Regions from separate parts of the Flavobacterium branchiarum genome, predicted to be linked through region 1. Evidence: riboswitches for the same ligand, from Rfam matches in the RefSeq annotation. Region 1 holds a riboswitch; the other holds the start of a gene.

Region 1 (5,278 bases):
TTATTGAGTTTTGCGATTTCTAAAATTACGGGAGGAGATACAAAAAGAATTCAACGTAAAGAAGGTAAAGAGTTAGACTATTTTACTGATTCAAAAGCAATAGATGGGATTCGAAATCAGATGTATTTAGATAAGGCTCCAGAAGGACTTTTAAGAGCGATACAAGAATAATAGAAATTAAAAAAGGCTTTCATAGAAAGCCTTTTTTAGTAAAGTAAAATGATTTTAATTAATCATTAAAGTAAAAACCGTTTGGTATGATTCCAACGCTAAATTCATTAGATAGTGTTCCTGTTAAAGAATAGATATAGATATCTCCAGGGTCTTGGTAGTTTACTGCATCAGCAACGTATATTTTGTTGTTTTTTACTGCAAAACCATAAAGAGTAGTGACTTTTGCTTTAAATATTTCAGTAGTTGGTAATGTTGTAGCACTTGTAGGTGTAGTATAAATATTGGTTCCAATAGTATAATATAGTTTACTATTTTCAATAGCAAGAAAACCAGGATGTGTAAAACCAGGGAAATCAATCGTTGATGTGATTTTATCAGTATTCATATCTATTTTTACTAATTTTCCAGTTGTTTCAGTACCAGTATAAGATAGTTTTCCATTACATAATACGTACAAAGTACCATTTTCTTTTACTAAAGAAGAAGGAATATCTCCTACTGTAAAATTAATAACTTCGCCAGTAGCAGAATTAGATTTAATAACAGATAGTGAATTTCCTTGACTCCAGCCTCCTTTGTGCGCAACATATAGTTTACCATTGTTTTCAATTATTTGCTCAGGACCTTCAACAACAGGTATCGTTGATGAAACTTTATTTGTTGTTAAATCTATTACAGCTACATAATCATCCGAAGGATCTGCTGAGTTTCCCCAGTTTGTAATGTATCCTTTTCCATTTGCAAATGCAATATATCTTGGATTATTTATTTGTGTGTTAATTGTAGCAATACTTTTAAATGTGTTTCGGTTAACTACTTCAATTTTATTTCCTCTATTTACAATGATGTAAGCAAAATCACCATTAAAACCAATGCTTTGAGGAGCATCTTTAATCTCTTTACCTTCATTAACTAAAGAAAAAACATTTTTCCCGAGTTTTAAATCGTCTGATAAATAGGAAATAGATCCATTAGCTTTCTCAAAAACACCTTCTTCGATAATAAATAATCCCCCTTCATATTTACCGCGTGGTGCAGGTTCAGGTTCTGGAGTAACGGTATCGTCGTCATTACTACAAGATACAAAAAATGTAGAGCTTACAATGATAGCTAAGAATAGCTTATTAAGTTTTTTCATGGTATTAAAAATTAAGGTTTATATATATAGTGTAATTTCTTCCAGGCATTTGTCTGCTGATTACAGGCTGATAATTTTCGTTCCAAATATTCAGTATTTGAAATCCAATTTTGTAACTGTTCCTTTTTCCTAGTTCGTAATCGATTCCAAGATTACCAATGTTGTACGGTTTTACAATTCCAGAAATACTGTTAAAGGGTGTACTGTAAACTTCGCCATTGTATAGGTATTGAAAATAGGATGAAACTTTTTTCCAATTATAAGAAACAGATCCAGTTAATTTATGATAGGGAACATATATAAGTTGTTTGTATATCAATTGACCTTTAATCAATTGCTGGCTCTCAGAAATGGTATAAGCATATGTTCCATTAAGAGTAAAGTTGTGGTTCTTTATTTTCGTTCTCCATTCTAATAATACTTCACCACCGTAGGCTCTAACTTTGTCTGTGTTTTCGGGAGACCAATTATCGCCTCCACCTTCAGATGGTATCCAACGCAATAAATCTGTTATTGAATTGTAATAAGTAGTTAGAGATAAGGAAAAGTTTTTTGTGAAAAATTCATTACCAATTTCTGCTTGATATGAATTTTCTGGTTTTAAATCAGGATTTCCACTTCCTTGCCAATACAAATCGTTGTAAGTAGGCATTCTGAAATTCTTTGAAGCATTTAGTTTGATGCGATAAAAATCTGTAAATTGATATCTTGTACCTAAAGAAAAAAGGAAAGGGTTTCCGTATTGATCTGTTATTTCCTGACGAATGCTGGCTGTGTAGTCCCATTTATCAGTTACATAATGTTGTAATAATAAGCTAGCAGATCCTATTTCTCTACTAACGTTATCAATGCTAGAGCCGTATCCTTTGTTACGGTTGTAATCAATGATTGTATTTAGTTTAATTTTGTCATTTACATCAAAAGCTAAATCGTATTTTATAATAGATGTTTCAACTTTTCCATGAGTGAAAAAATCGGAAGTAATATTTGGGAAATATTTATAAGATTCTCCGATGTGAGCAACTCTTAATTTGGAAGTAAAACGATTAAATACATTCTCCCATTCTAAGAGATTACGAGTATTGAAATCATTATATTTTGTTTTTGTAGCGTTTGGAGAAGTCAAAGAAAAATGACGTTCTGAATCATAAAATTGACTGTATAATTTCAAAGTGTTTCTAGAATCAATTTTATAACCAAATGTTGTGTTTAAACTCGTGTTATAGTATTCCCCATTGAGATTTTTTTGATTGCTGTTACCTGGATATTTAAAATCATTTTCAGAGCTATTTCTTGAAAAGCTAACCTGAAGGCTATATTTTTTTGATGAAATAGCAGTGCGATAATTTAAGCTATAGGTGTCATAACTTCCTGCGCTAAAAAATAAATGATTTGAGAAATTATTTTTAAAAGTTAAGTCATTATTAAGATGAATACTTCCTCCAATAGCTCCACTGCCATATAGAATACTTCCTCCTCCAGCTTTTACAGCTATAGAATTAAAATCTCTTGTTCCGATTGTGTTAAAATCAGCTTGACCTAAAAATTGCGAATTGATATTAATTCCATTCCATATAACTGCCGTTTGTGCACCAGTAGTTCCTCTAAAAGAGGGTGCAGAAGTCATTCCGAGGCCATTTTCTTTAAAGTAAATAACAGTATTGTAATTTAAAAGAGAAGTTAAAGAGGCTTGGTTTCGATTAATTATGGAATCGTTAAGTACTTGAATAGACTGTGAATCAGAATATTTTTTGAGATTAGTATCTGAAACTATAACTTCTTTTAGTTTTGTTATAGAGTCATTTTGTGCCGAAATGAATTGGCAAATTAAGATAGAAAAGCAGATAAAGAATTTTTGTAATGTCATAATTTCTAAACTCTTCTTCCCGAGAGTTCGATATTTGTTAACAAAGGCAGGTCTCCTGGCTTACGTCTTATTGTTTACCTTCCCGTTTTAAAACAGTGGTTTTGTAGCTAACAATAAGCATTCCTTACGGAACTAAGTTTACAGTTGCGGGTACAGCTCAAGCTTTTTGAATGTAGATTTAGATGTTTTTAAATCTTCAATTACTTAATTCCCTTTTAATGTGTGAAAAAATAACACAACCTTAATATGGCTGCAAATATAAAGGTAAAAATGCTTAAAATTAGAATTTGTTCTGACTTTAACCCAAAATGCAAATCAAATGAATCGTTTTAGGATTTAAATTACGATTTTTATAACCTGACCAAAATCGACTTTATTTTGGAAAGCATCTTTTAAAGGAAGAGAATTTAAAAGACATAAAATGCTTCGGACAACTCCAGCATGAGCAACAATAATTACTTTTTGGGAAGTTTTACTTAGTATTTCATTTTCCATAAAATCAGAAACTCTTTCATGTAAATCGACAAAAGATTCTCCATTTGGGACGCGAATATTTACAAAATCTTCCATCCAAGGGTTTAGTTCTTCTGGGGAGATTTCGTTCCAGTTTTTCATTTCCCAATCACCAAAATTCATTTCCATTAAACGTATGTCTTCTTTGTAATTTGTAATTTGAGTTTGTTTTTGGATGTACTTGCTTAGTATTGTACAACGTTGCAAAGGACTTGTATATAGTAAGGCGTCTTTAGGCAATTGCTGTACAATGGTTTCAAAAATTACATCGTAAGGTTGGGCTATGTTTACATCTGTTTGGCCATAACAAACTCCTTTTTCGCAAACAGTTTCGGTGTGACGTACTAAATAAATTTCCATATTGCTATAACACTTAAGTAAAAGATAACTTCGCAAACTTGTTGAGTTGCGCCTAAACAATCCCCAGTATAACCATCAATCCATTTTTGAAAATAACGTGCTAAAAAATAACGTGTCAAAAATACTGGAATTAGAACCCAAAGTAATTGATATTGAAAATAAGAAAGAATTAAAAGAGGTAATAAACCAAAAAAGAATGCTCCTACAACTTCTTTCCAGCTAAAGCTTTTTGCAATAGGTTTGCTTTTGCTTGAAGCATCTTCACGAGAATATTCATGTGTGAATACAATGCTAATCGCAGCTAAGCGGCTAATAGAATGCCCAGCAATAAATAGCAGAAGGATTATAAAAACAGCTTGCTGATTTGTAATTGATTTTATCGTTATTAATTCAGTTAGTAATTGAAATTTCAATAAAAATAGTAATACCACACCAATTGCACCATAAGCACCAATTGCGCTGTCTTTCATAATTAAAAGAATTTTTTCTTTGGTCCAACCGCCACCAAAACCATCACAAACATCGGCAAAACCATCTTCATGAAAAGCGCCAGTAGTTAAGATTCCTGTAATCATTCCTATAATTATTGAAGCTGTAGTAGAAACCAAAAATGAAGCGCCATAAAAGGCTAAAAAAGAAAGACCTCCAACAATCCATCCAATTAAAGGAAAATAGCGACTTGCTTTATTTAGATAATCGGGATTGTGATCAATGTTTTTTGGACATGGAATTCGAGTGTAAAACATTAAAGCGGTAAAAAAGATATGAAGTTGTTTTTTCATTTAAAGTAGCTGTTGTTATTTGGCTAAAGCCAATTTGATTTTGATAATTATTATCCAACATCTAAAGATGTTGGCAATTGAATCTTAAGAATGTCTGTAATTTGATTGCCTTTAGATTTATTTTTTAGAATATAGATCAATTTTGTTTTATAATGATATTTAATTTTCATTTAATTGCCTCCAGATTTATCTGGAGGATACAAAATTTATTAAGTTTTTTGGCTTTAGCCAAATCTTTATTTATTATTTATTTTTGAAATCCATATCTGAGAAAAAATTCATCATACTCTTCTTGAAATGTTTTCTTAGAATGATGTGCTTCTTGATTTTTAATATAATTCCTAACCTTATCAATAATTGACTCAGATACAGATACAGCAAAATATTCATCTTGCCATTCAAATTTTTCTTTTGTTAGTTTATTTTTATTAATCCAAAATGATG
Region 2 (5,278 bases), 1.5 Mb from region 1:
TATAGTATTGATTTGTCTTCCAGTAATATCATAAATAATTACATTCAGTACTTCGTCTTGCGTTTTAATATTTAGAATATCAGAAACAGGGTTAGGGTAGATAGTAAATTCTATTTTGTCAAATTTATCTGTTCCTAGCGAATTTGTTACATTGATCGTAATTGATTTTTCTACTAATTTCCCATTAGAATTAAAACTAACAATTATCGTAGCTTCTCCTGAAGTTTTTGGAGTTAAAACCAACGCTTCCTCAGGGTTGATAGTAGCAGTTACAACCGCAGGATTAGTATTTGATTTTATTGATTTTACAATAGCTACAGATAAATTATCAGTATCAGAAACTACTGTTTTTAAGTCGATTAGTATGTTACTATTGATTGAAACCTGAGAAGGTAAAGTAGAACTCACAACTGGAGCATTATTATCAGGGAATACGGTTAAAGCAGGAAACCAATAATAATCATTTAACGTTTTAGTATCTGTTAAAGCTCCTGTGTTATCAAAGGTATGAACCCAGTTTTTTTGATAATGTGCACCGTATCCACTTTCTGTAGTATTTAAAATTAATCGATCAGAAGCGGGGTCAACACGCAAAGATGCACCCTGAGGAATTTGTTTAAAGGGTGTTGTTTGCCCCGGAATTGATGCGAAATTTTCATTAAATGTTTTATTGGTAACATCAAATTTTACAATTTTTGCTCCAGAACCAAGCCAGTATAGTGCATTTTGTTGGTTGCTATAGGTAAAACTCCCCGCATTCCATGCTCCACCAGACCCAGTGTATTTAGTAGTAGGAAAAGGGTATTCTGTAGTTTCAAAAGTGGTTGTATTAATGTTGATTATTTTTTGATTTTGAATTGCCCAAACGCTTCCGTCTTTGGCTTGAACAACCGAATGAAACGCACCAGCAATAGACTTAATAATAGTATTTGTGGTTGGATCAATTATAAAAATACCTTTACCCTGAGTAACCGCAAATACAAGTTGCGAAGTACGAATCGTGTTTCCTATTTGTCCAGCACCTGATGTTCCTGTAATAAGATTTCCTACTCGCATATTAGCAATATCAAATAAATAAAGTCCATTTGATGTTCCTATATAGCCTGTATTTTCATTAACTCCTAAAAAGGAGCGTCCATCTCCGCCAATTGTTTTAAACGAAGCAATTTTTTTCATTGTTTTTGCATTAGCAACAATCAATCTTCCAACATCAGCATCTTGTTTTGAAACAAAATAAAAATTATCACCATATATTGTTCCATATTGAGTAGTTACACCAAAAGTTTCATTGTTGTTTGCAGTACTATAAATACGATAATTAATCTTTCCACTATCATCAATAAAGTTCAGCGTTCCATTAGTATGTCCGAACCAATCTTCATTTACCATAAAAAAACCTTTAGTAAAATCTGTTGACAGAACAAAAGGAGATACTGGAGTAAATGTTGAAGCAATAGGTAATTCTACCATTCCAGTGTTATAGTTCCAAACATTCCAAGAATTATTTTCTAGAATACCATTGGCAGCAGTTAAATCATAGGGGTTAAAATCCGTATCAGTCGTTTTTTTTATAGAATACGACCAATATCCCTTACTGTTTGATTGTGTTTGCCAGTGATCTGTAGCATCTATAACTGTAAAATTGTCAAAATTAGCCCCTGTTGTATTTACGATACCGTTTACAGGATATAGCGGATAGGTTTGGTTTCCATCTTTGTAAAGCCCAATAGTATTAACACCGTTTAAGTCAAAACCCAATCCTGCAATTGTAGTTCCAAGAGCTGTTCCTGAATCATATTGTAGTGCATAAAAACGATGATCTGCTTTTGCAATCGCTCGTACCATATCAATACCTGTTGCTTCGCCATCCCATCTAAAGCCCCATACTAAGGCATCTGAGTTTTTGCCATCATTCCATTGTACAACAAATGCAGCTTTATTAGCACCTGTACCTACCCAATATTCAATCGCATCAAAATCCGTAGCAGTAGCAGTGCTTTTATTCTGTTGAATTTTAGCAGATAAGTTTTGTTTAAGATTATATCGTATTTCATCCTGCACTTTTACTTGCGCATTGGTAAGAAATACAAAAAGTAGCAGAATTTGTAAAAAGTAATTTTGTTTCATTTATTTAAGTTGAATTTTTAGAGTTTATTTTTATTTTATATATAGGTCATAGGCGCCAGAAACTTCAGTAGAAACTTCTCCCAACCAACCAGCTTCTTGATTTATCCCTGTATATACTTTAACAAAATCTATCCCAGGAAGTTTTACATATTTTCCATCTTTATCGACAGCCCAAGAAATATCAATATTAGAACCTTCATCATTATTTGGCGCATTATCAGCATATCCAAAATCAAATGATTTACCTACCCAATAGTTTCCAGTTCCACTTTGGTCATAAAAATTGTTTTCGATTTTTGTCCCAGTTAAGCTATAGGAAGCCTCAGTAATCCAAAGCGGATAATAGCTTTGTGAATGAAAGGTACTTTGTGTTTTATACCCAGAACCACCAAGGTTATCATTCCATTTTATATATTCTATGTCAGTTTGCCAAAATTCATCTCCTGCAACTTGAGGTTTGTTAGCATCAGGTTTGAAATAGGTAATGGTATAATTCTTAATTGTCGTCTTTTTAAAATATTCACTTCCTGCAATCTCGTACCATTCGTCTGCATCAGGCTTTCCGTTTTTATTTTTATCATAAGCAACAAGAATAATCCCTGGTTCACAAGATCCTGAGCGTGATTCATTGGCTTCACCTCCCCAAAATGCATTCCCTAAAATTTTAAAGTCTCTTCCATTCATATTGGGGATTGTATGATCAAAGCCAAATACAACGTAACCTCCAAAACCTCCTAGCGAGATCATGCTCGCTTGTGATCCTACAAGTGCTTTTTTTGCTCTATTGATGAGATTTGCTTCTGTATTTCCGGGTGCGTATATTGGGATTTCATTGGTAAACTGACCTACAGCAGGACGGAAATCAGATACATCAGAGATGTATTTACTATAACTTACTGGTTCTTTAGTTACATTAATTACAGCCGTATATGTTTTTACAATTCCATTAGTTTCTGCTTTCAAAGTCAGAGGATAGTTTTTTAAATACGGGCTAATGAAATCTAGTTGTGAACTTTGTGAAATAATAGAGTCATTGATACTCCAAGTAAGTTTTGAATCGCTAGGTAGATTCGGATCAATATTCAGAACATTAAAGCGGTTAACTGTGTAGGATTCAGTGAGTACTTCGGTAGGATTTACATTTTCCTGATTTTCATCTTTATCGCAAGCCATAAAACCAAGCAAGAGAATTGATAGAAACGAGAGTTTTAAAATTTTAGAAGGATTTCTTTCCATATTTAATTGTGATTTATTTGAATAAAAAGCAAATAATTACAACGCTTACGGAAATATAGAGGAATGATGATTGCGCACGCATTTAAGCACACAAAACCAGCATTGTCCTTAGCTTTATTCCACGAAAGCGTCAAACATTATATTATCTGGCAGGTCTTCTGACTTACTCCATTTTTGAAATCCTTCCCATTTAAAAACAGTGGATATATTTTTCAAAAACTTTAATGCGGAGCTTACAGCAGCGGGTCTGTCTCGGATTCTCACCGAATTCCCTATTAAGTGCTTTTTATGGCGCACCAGATTTCGGCAAATGTATAGAAAATATAGATAGAAATAATTTAAAGCAAATTCACTAAAGTAGTATTACCAAAGCTTTTCAATGGATTAGATAGGATTAGATTAGGATTGTTTTTTTAAAACAGTGTTTAAGTTGTAATAATTTAGTTTTTTATGAATTTAATTGTGAAAAACTAAAGTAAAATTGGTTTGTATTTGTGTAATCATAAAAATTGAGCGGTTATTGTTATTGGCATAAATTATTTAGGTATAAAAGTTAAATTTGTCAAAGTGAAAAAGAGTATTATCTACATATTTATTTTTTTAATAACCTCTAATATTGGGGTTTTTCAGCAGTTTTATAAACTGCCAGTGCTGTTTCAGCATTTTAATGAACATATAGAAATAAAGAAAGTAAGTTTTATTGATTTTTTAGAAATGCATTATTGGGGCGAAGATCAAGATGATGATGACGGTGATCGCGATATGCAACTTCCTTTTAAAAATATAAGTGGTTATTCGTTGCAACTTGTATTTATACCTACAGACAAACATGCCATTTACATTCCTTTTAATACTAGTCTAACACAGACTAAAGGTATTCCGTATACATGTAATTTGTATGCTAACCCCGCTTTATTTTCGGTATTTAGACCTCCAGTAGTATAATTTGATTTTCAAAAATTTTATTGTGGTTAAGGCATTTAATATGTTTTAGCCATAGCGTTATTATTTCTAAAATTAAATCAAATTATGCTTAATAAGATAATACAATTTTCAGTTAAGAATAAACTGGTAATTGGCGTCTTTACATTGCTATGGATTATCTATGGTGTGTATGAAGTGAGTCGTTTACCTATTGATGCCGTTCCAGACATCACAAACAATCAAGTACAAATTATTACAACAGCTCCATCACTTGGAGCAGAAGATGTAGAGCGTCTTATTACTTTTCCGATAGAACAGGCAATAAGTAATATTCCGCAATTAAAAGAAAGTCGTAGTATTTCACGCTTCGGACTTTCGCTAGTTACTATCGTCTTCGATGATGATACAGATGTGTATTGGGCACGTCAGCAAGTTGCAGAGCGTTTACAAAAAGTAGAGATTGATGAAAATGCCAGTACTCCCGAAATGGCTCCTGCAACAACAGGACTTGGTGAAATATATCAATATGTTGTAAAACCGCAGCCAGGTTATGAAGCCAAGTATTCGCTCGAAGATTTAAGAACAATTCAGGATTGGACTATCAGAAGACAATTGCTAGGAACTCCTGGAATTGCCGATGTAGCCACTTTTGGAGGAAAACTTAAACAATATGAAATTGCAGTAAATCCAGCACGACTAAAGGCGCAAAGTCTTACCATTAAAGAAGTGTTTACAGCATTAAGTAGCAATAACGAAAACACTGGAGGTGCATATATTGAGAAAGGTCCAACGGTACTTTATATTCGAAGTGTTGGACTTACTAAGAATATAAGTGATATTCAGAATATTATTGTAAAAAACACCCAAGCAGGAACTCCAATTCTTATTAAGGATATAGCCGATGTAAAAATGTCTTCGGCAATACGATATGGAGCATTAACGACAGACGATCTAGGAGAATCTGTGGGTGGAATAGTGATGATGCTTAAAG

What was found. A riboswitch is a leader RNA that binds a small molecule or an ion and turns the genes downstream of it on or off. The one in region 1 is predicted to bind cobalamin.
Region 2: another riboswitch for cobalamin. It lies ahead of QWY99_RS10490 (cell surface protein); the one in region 1 lies ahead of QWY99_RS03850 (TonB-dependent receptor plug domain-containing protein).

What each region holds. Positions count from the first base shown of each region.
Region 1 is NZ_JAUFQQ010000003.1:743,453-748,730, forward strand. It holds gene QWY99_RS03840 (GFO_1087 family putative carboxy terminal peptidase) at 1-171, shown strand, start outside; gene QWY99_RS03845 (YncE family protein) at 230-1,312, opposite strand; gene QWY99_RS03850 (TonB-dependent receptor plug domain-containing protein) at 1,317-3,179, opposite strand; cobalamin riboswitch at 3,208-3,438, opposite strand; gene cobC (alpha-ribazole phosphatase) at 3,516-4,052, opposite strand; gene QWY99_RS03860 (adenosylcobinamide-GDP ribazoletransferase) at 4,037-4,834, opposite strand; gene tnpA (IS200/IS605 family transposase) at 5,082-5,278, opposite strand, start outside.
Region 2 is NZ_JAUFQQ010000003.1:2,255,870-2,261,147, reverse strand. It holds gene QWY99_RS10495 (DUF5074 domain-containing protein) at 1-2,127, opposite strand, end outside; gene QWY99_RS10490 (cell surface protein) at 2,158-3,363, opposite strand; cobalamin riboswitch at 3,495-3,679, opposite strand; gene QWY99_RS10485 (hypothetical protein) at 3,931-4,308, shown strand; gene QWY99_RS10480 (CusA/CzcA family heavy metal efflux RND transporter) at 4,393-5,278, shown strand, end outside.